Regions from separate parts of the Terrabacter ginsenosidimutans genome, predicted to be linked through region 1. Evidence: predicted binding sites of a transcription regulator. Region 1 holds the regulator's gene; each other region holds the start of a gene.
The links. Region 1 encodes LexA, which represses DNA repair genes until DNA is damaged. Its sites were predicted from a motif close to TCGAACANNTGTTCGA; they were not measured.
Positions count from the first base shown of each region.

Region 1 (2,196 bases):
GCGACCAGATGTTGTTGCGCACGGCCGCGGCGATCTCGCCCGGGGTCTGGGTGTAGGCGTTCGGCCCGCACCGGGCGTCCGGCACGGTGGGGACCATGGCGACGACGAAGGCCATGAAGCCCGAGAAGTTGAGCAGCACGTCCTCCTCGGGCGAGTGGCCCTTGTAGGCGATGAGGCTGGCCCCGAGCGCGCACAGCGAGCCGACGAAGACCGATCGTGCCGGTGTGTAGTAGTACGCGCTGATCGAGCCGAGCCAGCACGAGTGGCCGGTCTCCCACCACCACTGGTAGCCGACCGAGAGCAGCAGCATGAGGAGCAGGGCGATCATCGCGCCCCGCAGGTAGCGGTACGTGAACACGACGTCCCGGGTGCGGCCTGGTGCCATGGCGGTCTCCTTCGCAGGGCTCACGGTTCAGAGTCTCTCGCCGTCTCGTCGGATACGCCTCCCGGGACACGGCGATGCCGTCGGCGCGGAGGGCGCCGACGGCATACGTCGTCGATGGGGAGCCGAAGGGCTCAGATGCGGCGCAGCACCGCCGTGACCTTGCCGAGGATCGTGGCGTGGTCGCCGTCGATGGGGGAGAAGTCGTCGTTGTGCGGCATGAGCCACACGTGGCCGTCCTTGCGCTTGAACGTCTTGACCGTCGCCTCGTTGTCGAGCATCGCCGCGACCACGTCGCCGTTGTCGGCATGCTGCTGCTGGCGCACGACGACCCAGTCGCCGTCGCAGATCGCGGCGCCGATCATCGAGTCGCCGGTGACCTTGAGCAGGAAGAGGTCGCCCTCGCCGACGAGCTGCTTGGGCAGCGGGAACACGTCCTCGACGACCTCCTCGGCGGTGATGGGTACGCCGGCCGCGATCTGTCCGAGCACGGGAACGTAGGAGGCCTCGGGGCGGGCATCGCCGGAGTCGGTCTCGGTGTCGTACTGGTCGCCCCGCGGGCGCAGCGGCGTCGCGTCGCCCGCGCGGTAGCCGACCTCCTCCGCCTTCGCGTCGGGCGAGACGACCTCGAGCGCGCGCGGACGGTTGGGGTCACGCCGGAGGTAGCCCTTGGCGACGAGCGCGTTGAGCTGGTGGGAGACGCTGGACGGGCTGGCCAGGCCGACCGCGTCGCCGATCTCACGCATGCTCGGCGGGTAGCCACGGCGGTCCACGGAGTTGCGGATGACCTCGAGAACCCGCCGCTGGCGGACGGTCAGACCGTCGCCGGTGTCGCGATCGGGAAGCTCGGTCACGCCCATGGTGTCCCCTTCGTCGGCTCTTCAGACCGCGTCGTGACGCTGGATGTGAGGCCAGTGTCAGTGGTGGCTGGTGAGGTCTGTGGTGTGAGGAAAGACTACGCAGGTCGAACACAGTTGCCAAACACCTGTTCGATGCGTGTCTCGACTTCATCGAACATACGTGCTACAACTCGTACAGACGTTCTATCGAACATGTGTTCGCAAGTTCAGGAGCAAGGGGAGGTCACCATGAGCGCCATCGTCCTCGAGGCCGTTCGCCAGCCGCACACCGAGGAGTCCGAGCGGCCGCTGTCGGCCGGACGGCCCCGTCTCGTTCTCGTGCCGACCGGGCCTGAGGCGGCAGGGGTGGCCCGGGCAGCGCGCGCCACCCAGCCGCCCCTGCGTCTGACCCGGTTCGGTCGGGTGGTCCTGGCCCTGCTCGTCGCGGCAGTCGTCGCCGTCCTCGGTGTCGGGTTGGCCGGCCAGCTGGCCTCGGCCACGGGGGAGCCGCGCACGGTCACGGTGCAGTCCGGGCAGACGCTCTCGGGGGTCGCCGCTCGCGAGCTGCCCGAGCTGACGACGGCCGAGGGCGTCGTCGAGCTCCAGGTCGCCAACAGTCTCAGCACCACCGCGGTCCACGCCGGTCAGCAGCTCGTCATCCCGGCGCGCTGACCCCACAGCTCTCTGCGAGCTCTCGGGGACCTGGTCGATCGCGTAGGCCGTCTCCCGGCTGTCGCACCGACCGTCCCATCCCGATCTGCCGCGTTGGCTCCACCTTCAGCGGCTGGCGGTAGCGGCGCTTCGACCCCGTCGCTCCTGCCCCGGACGCCGTACCCCTGATCCGGGGTGCGGCGTCCTGCTGTCCCCGGCGTCCTTGCAGCGCAGGTGGTCCAGCGGGCGCCGACACAGCACGCAGCCCTCATGCGCCTGGGGCCAGGTCCTGTGGATGACGCCGGTGAGCCGCCCGGTGAGCGG
Region 1 is NZ_BAABDC010000007.1:78,336-80,531, reverse strand. It holds gene ABD831_RS17995 (hypothetical protein) at 1-409, opposite strand, end outside; gene lexA (transcriptional repressor LexA) at 517-1,242, opposite strand; gene ABD831_RS17985 (LysM peptidoglycan-binding domain-containing protein) at 1,471-1,893, shown strand.

Region 2 (2,196 bases), on a different contig from region 1:
AGACACCGTCGACCGTCTTGACGTGGGCCGCCATCTCGGGGGTCGGCGTGTAGCGGTCCGTGGAGAGCTCGAGGGCCCGGCCGGTGTCGACGTCGGCGGCGAGACGCTGCCAGACGGAACCTGGCGCGGTGATGATCTGGCGCGCGTGGGGAGCCGTGACCCAGCCGTGGCCGGTCAGCTCGCACGCGGCATCGGACAGACCTGCAGCGACCTCGAAGGGAACGACGATGCGCACGGTGGCCGGAGGAGCGTCCGACAGACCCGGCCAGCTCGGTCCGCCCGTCCCGGCGGGTCCGCCCGTCCCGGCAGGGTCGCCACCCAGGGGCGCGGCCGAGCCGTCGGGGACCACACCGAAGAGCACGAGGTCACAGAGCAGGTCGCTGCGTAGCTGCTCGAGGGTGCGCGCGTCACCCGCGGAGCGAGCGGCTCGAGCCATCGCGTCGACCCGGTCGAGGACGCCGACGACGCGCTCGGCGGGCGCCACCACGGTGAACGTCCCCATGCCGTCCTCGACCAGACGACCGAAGACCGTGCGCCGAGCCGCGGCCGAACGACGCCGGTCCTCTTGTCCCCGTGGGTCTGCCGTTCGCACACAACGCCTCAGCCGCTCGCCGAAGAGCCGGTGCGAGGCGACGCCGCCGTCGCGGGTCGGCGCCAGCACCGCGGTCTCCAGGTCGGGAAGCAGGTCGTCGGGGAGCACCCTCGTCTCCACGACGATCCGCAGGGCCCGCTGGAGGCTGACCGAGCCGGCACGCAGCCGCTGCCGGAGCACTCGGTGCCTCCGGGGTGCCGTCGCGAGCTCGAGCCGGCGCGCGACCTCCGACGCACCGACCCCGGTCGCGCACGCGATCTCCTGCGTCACGACCTGCTCCGTCGTGAGGGGCACCGGCGAGGTCGTGACCATCCCCGCAAGCTGCTGCTCCTCGACGGAGTGCAACGCAGCGTAGGCGTCGACGATCCGACCTTCGAGGCGAGCCTTCAGGACCTCGAGGCGCTCGATCTGCGACAGGACCGACTCCGCCTCGTCGAGGAGCGAGAGACGCGGACGCGGCTTCGGGCCAGGTCCGGTCGCCGACCTCCCCTGGCTCAGCAGCCAGACGACACGAGGGTTGAGCCCGCCTGCGGCTGCGTCGTGAGCCGAACGCCCGGAGTCGAGGAATGGCACGAACTCACTCCTCCCACCCGGGTCGCCGACTCCTCAAGTAGAACACATGTTCGACTGATTGGGAAGGCCTGTCCACAACCGACCGCGTCCGATCTCGTTGCAGCGCAGGGCAATTGGAAGCGGTCAGCCCGAGGCGCCGCCCACCTTGGGCCTGGGCCGGCGCCGCGTCAGCAGCACTCCGGCGATGCACAGCGCACCACCGACGAACGTCAGGGGAGGTGGCACCTCCGAGAGCAGCGCCCACGCGATGAGCGTCGCGATGAAGGGCACGAGGAAGGTCGTCAGCGTCAGCGTGCCGGCGTCGCTGCGCGCAAGCACAAAGGCCCACGTCGAGAAGGCGATGGCCGTCGGGAAGATGCCGAGGTAGGCGATCCACCACAGGGTGCTCGCGTCACTGTCACGAACGACCGTCACGAGCTCGCCGCTCCACGGCAGGCAAACGACCGCACCGATGATGCAGGCGATCCACGTGACCTCAGGACCCGGCAGGCGCCCGAGGAGAGGCTTCTGCGCGAGGACGCCCACGGCATACGTGATCGCGGCGAGGACGGCGAGCCACACGCCGACCATGTCGCCGGACTCACCCGAGGAGAAGCCGCGCGCGATGACGACGACCCCGGCGAAGCCCACGGCCATGCCGAGCAGCAGCCAGCGGTGCATCCGCTCCCCGAGGAAGACGGTGGCGAGCAGGGCCACGATGATCGGCCCGATCTGCACGATGAGCGCGGACGTGCCGGCGTCGATGCGCCGCTCGGCCTCGTTGAGCGCCAGGTTGTAGACGCCGAACCAGCCGACGCCGCAGAGCAGGAGCAGTGGCCAGTCGCGCCGACCCGGCCAGGTGCGAGGGCGCCTGAAGACGAGCACCCCGAGCGCGACCGACGCCACGAGCAGGCGGCCCAGCGACAGCGCACCGGGCGGGACGTCACGCCCCAGGTGGCGGATCGCGACGAAGGCCGAGGCCCAGAGCAGGAGGGTCACGGCCACGGCCGCGAGCACGAGCACCTTCGTGCGCCGGGTGGTCGACGGAGCTT
Region 2 is NZ_BAABDC010000003.1:53,056-55,251, reverse strand. It holds gene ABD831_RS10530 (HNH endonuclease signature motif containing protein) at 1-1,165, opposite strand, end outside; gene ABD831_RS10525 (DMT family transporter) at 1,289-2,196, opposite strand, start outside.
Region 2: ABD831_RS10530 (HNH endonuclease signature motif containing protein) is a predicted target of LexA. The motif match lies at 1,204-1,219, and genes of this name have one in related genera.

Region 3 (2,196 bases), on a different contig from region 1:
CGTGCTCGACCATGGCGGCAGTGGGGCGGTAGGCCTTCGTCGGTCGTGACAGGGCTTCGCCGGTGCGCAGGTCGACCGGCAGGGTGCGCCAGACCGATCCGGGCCGCGTCATGATCTCGCGGGCCTGGGCGGCAGTGATCCAGCCGTGGCCCGGCAGCTCGCAGGCGGCGTCGGAGGTGCCCGTCGCGACCTCGAAGGGCACGATGAGCCACACCAGGCCGGCCGGCGTCGTGCTCGGCGAGGAGGGTGAGGCGGGATCGGACACGGTGCCGGAGTGGGTGCCGGAGACAGAGTCGCAGCCGGAGCCGGAGTCGTTGCCGGACTGGGTCGCCTGCTGCCGGGCCTCGAGGTGGCTGCGCAGGAGTGCCTCGGTCGCGAGGTCGCAGCGGAGCTGGTCGAGGGTGCGGGGATCGTCCGCTCCCCGGGCCGCGCGGGCCTGCCCGTCGAGCCGGTCCATGACCGCAGCGATCGCGTCGGCATCGGCGACGAGGGTGAGGCAGCCCATCCCGTCGCCGGTGAGCCGGCTGAAGACGCCCCGCCGCGACCGCGCCCGGGCGCGGCGCTCGTCGGACCCGCGGGTGTCGAGGGAGGCGATCGCACGCCGCAGCCGGGTCACGAACGTCCGCTGCGACAGGCGCCGACCGTCGCGGGAGGGTGCGAGCACGGCCTCCTCGACGGCCGCCACGTCGGCGTCCGACAGGGCCGCCGTCTCGGACGCGACCTGAAGGGCGCGGTGCAGCGTCGTCGCGCCGGACCGGAGGGCGGCGAGGATCATCCGGTGCCGTCGCGGCGCGGTGGCCAGCGACAGCCGACGGGCCACCTCGCCGACGCCGAGACCCGTGGCCAGGGCGATCTCCTCGCTGACGACCCGGTCGGCCGACACGTGCAGGGACCCGGCTGCCAGCGCCAGCGTCTCGACCTGCTGTGACTCGATCGTGTGAAGGGCGCCGTAGGCCGCCAGCAGCCGGGCCTCGACCCGCGCCTTCTCCGTCTCCAGGGCCTCGATGGTGCCCAACGCCCGCTCACCGAGCGCCGTGAGGCTGTCCTGCACGTCCGCCATCACCTGGGCGCGCAACCGGTCGTCCTCGACCCCGAGCAGACCCGTGCGAGTGGATGCGACGTAGGGCACGGGACCACTCCTCTCGGGATCTGCGAACAGGTTAATTAGAACACATGTTCGACTCGATCGACAAGAGTTCGCGGGCATCTGTGGACAACGAATCGCATTGTCCTGCAATAGATCTCGATCAATGACAACGACGGATTGCACGCTGGACGGGCCGCCGTCCGGCGTCACGCATAGGGTCAGGGGATGGCGCGAACGAGGCTCACCGTCACCGGCACGCCGGTCGGCGACGTCGACCTCGTCGTCGTCACTCCCGTGGGCACCCGCCGCAGCGACCCCCTCCCGCTCCTCGTCGCGCACGACGGCCCGGAGTACTCGCGCCGGGCGCACCTCGTCTCGCGGCTGCGCACGGCCACCGCCGACGGCCGGGTCCCGCCGACCCGGGTCGTCCTGCTCGAGCCCGGGCCTCGCAACGAGCGGTATGCCGCCAACCCCCTCTGGGCCGAGGCGCTCGCCGAGCACGTGCTCCCGACCGTGCACACGGCATACGCCGCCGACGCCAAGCCGACGCTCGTGGGAGCGAGCCTCGGAGCGCTCGCGTCCCTGCAGACCGAGTGGCGCCACCCGGGGACGTTCGGGGCGCTCTTCCTCCAGTCGGGCTCGTTCTTCCGCAAGCGTGTGGACGACGAGGAGGACTTCGAGTTCTGGGACCGCGTGACGGCCTTCGTCGCGGGCGTGCGCCGGGCGCGCAAGCGGCGCAGCGACGCCCGGATCGTCCTCACGTGCGGCGCCGACGAGGGCAACCTGGCCAACAACCGCCAGATGGCGCAGACCCTCGCCGCGAGCGGTCACGACGTCACGTTCCACGAGAGGCCGGGCCGGCACGACTGGCGCTCCTGGGAGGCCGCGTTCGACCCGTTCCTGTTGACACTGCTGCAAGGATCGGGGTCACCCGGATCGTCCACCAGGAGAGGCACATGACGCACACGCGCAACCACCTGATCGGGCTGCTGCTCGGGGCCGAGGAGGACTGGCCCACCGCGTTCGAGGCCCTGCTCGCGCTCGTCGGTCCGATCACCACGGACGACGGAGTGACTCATGAGCTGACGAGCGAGCGCCTCACCATCGAG
Region 3 is NZ_BAABDC010000001.1:730,575-732,770, reverse strand. It holds gene ABD831_RS03505 (HNH endonuclease signature motif containing protein) at 1-1,129, opposite strand, end outside; gene ABD831_RS03500 (alpha/beta hydrolase) at 1,313-2,047, shown strand; gene ABD831_RS03495 (ATP-grasp domain-containing protein) at 2,044-2,196, shown strand, end outside.
Region 3: ABD831_RS03505 (HNH endonuclease signature motif containing protein) is a predicted target of LexA. The motif match lies at 1,166-1,181, and genes of this name have one in related genera.

Region 4 (2,196 bases), on a different contig from region 1:
GTAGCCGGCCGTCTTGTCGTCGGACCACATCCACAGCGGTGTCTCCGGGGGAAGCTCGCCCAGCACGCGGTGGAGCCGCTCGCTCGAGCGGTCGAAGAAGGCGAGCAGGCCGTCGCGGTCCGACGGTCGCTCGTCCCGCTCGGCGTCCATCGCTTCCAGCTCGTCCGGGTCGGTGAGCCGCCGCTCTGCGATCTCGCCCCAGAACCACTGCACCCCGGCGAGGTGCCACAGCAGGTCGTCGGCGTCCCAGTCGGGGCAGGACGGCACCCGAGCGTCTACGGGCGCGTTCGCGAGCACCGTGCGGAAGCGCGCCGAGTCGGCCGCGAGGTGGTCGAGGAAGGGCAGGGGGCCACCTGAGCGGCTGGACGGCATACGGAACTCTCCTGTCAGCGGACGCCGGCTACACGGAACTGCACGGAGATGCGCGGACCCATCGGCTCGGACGTCTTGGGAACCGCATGGTCCCACGTCCGCTGGCACGAACCGCCCATCACGACGAGGTCACCATGACCGAGCGGATAGCGCAAGCTCTTTGTGGTCGACCCGGGGATGGGTCCGCCGTCGCGGGGGCGCAACGCCAGCGTGCGCGGTGACCCGAGCGAGAGGATCGCGATCATCGTGTCGCTGTCGCGCGACCGTCCGACGCGGTCGCCGTGCCACGCGACGCTGTCACGCCCGTCGCGGTAGAGGCAGAGCCCCGCCGTGACGAACGGCTCGCCGAGCTCGCGGGCGTAGTGGCGGCTCAGCGCCTCACGCGCCTCGACGAGCATCGGATGGGGGAGGGCCTCCCCGGCGGCGTAGAACTTCGTGAGCCGCGGGACGTCGACGACGGAGTCGTACATCTGGCGGCGCTCGGCGTGCCACGGCACGTCGCGCAGCAGGGCCGTGAAGAGCTCGTCGCCGGCCGCGAGCCAGCCCGGCCGGACGTCGACCCACGCGCCGTGAGCCAGCTGGTGGCGGGTCTTGCCCGTGCCGACGTCGCGCAGCGTCATCGCGTCGGTCAGGTCGAGGAGCGAACCCTGGAGAGAGAGGTCCATGTGCCCACGATAGCCCATGGAGTCGAACGGGTGTTCGAGTCCGTGGGGCGGAGTTTCCGGCGTCGGCGTGCGCCCGGCGCGTGCGGTGCGGCGCGCGCTCCGCGGAGGGGGAGAATGGGACCCATGCCCCTCTACCGTGACGAGGCGATCGTCCTGCGAACCCACAAGCTGGGCGAGGCCGACCGCATCATCACGATGCTGACGCGCACGCGGGGTCGGGTCCGCGCCGTCGCCAAGGGGGTGCGGCGCACCAAGTCCCGGTTCGGCTCGCGCCTCGAGCCGGGGATGATCATCGACGTCCAGTGCTACGAGGGTCGCAACCTCGACACGGTGACCCAGGTCGAGACGCTCGCGCCCTACGGCGACGCCATCGCCCGCGACTACACCGCCTACACCTGCGCGACCTCGATGCTCGAGACGGCGCTGCAGCTGACGGAGGAGCACGAGCCGCAGACGCAGCAGTACCTCCTGCTCGGCGGCGCGCTGCGCTCCCTCGCGGAACACGCCCATGACCCGGGGCTCGTCCTCGACGCCTACCTGCTGCGGTCGCTTGCGATCGCCGGCTGGGCGCCCAGCTTCGTCGACTGCGCGAGGTGCGGGGCCCCCGGGCCCCATCGGGCGTTCAACGTCCAGGCCGGTGGCGCGGTGTGTTCCGGCTGCCGTCCGCCCGGCTCGAGCGCGCCTGCGCCCGAGACGTTCGAGCTGCTCGCGTCCCTGCTCACCGGTGACTGGGACGTCGCCGACGCGAGCGACGTCCGGCACCGGCGCCAGGGCAACGGCCTCGTCTCCGCCTTCCTCCAGTGGCACATCGAGCGAGGGCTGCGGTCGCTGCGTCTCGTCGATCGTGCTTGATCCGACCCAACCAGCCTGAGCCGTAAGCGAACCCGATCCCGACCGACCGGAGACCCATGTACGCCAAGCCCTTCCCGCACCCGTCCGGTGCGACGCCGCCCGTGATCCCGGCCGACCTGCTGCCGAAGCACGTCGCGATCGTCATGGACGGCAACGGTCGTTGGGCCAACGCGCGTGGGCTGCCGCGTACCAAGGGCCACGAGGCGGGCGAGGCTTCCCTGCTCGACGTCGTCGCGGGTGCCATCGACGTCGGGGTGACGCACCTGTCGGCCTACGCGTTCTCCACGGAGAACTGGCGACGGTCGCC
Region 4 is NZ_BAABDC010000002.1:630,726-632,921, forward strand. It holds gene ABD831_RS08895 (maleylpyruvate isomerase family mycothiol-dependent enzyme) at 1-372, opposite strand, end outside; gene ABD831_RS08900 (alpha-ketoglutarate-dependent dioxygenase AlkB) at 387-1,037, opposite strand; gene recO (DNA repair protein RecO) at 1,161-1,889, shown strand; gene ABD831_RS08910 (isoprenyl transferase) at 1,946-2,196, shown strand, end outside.
Region 4: ABD831_RS08900 (alpha-ketoglutarate-dependent dioxygenase AlkB) is a predicted target of LexA. The motif match lies at 1,060-1,075, and genes of this name have one in related genera.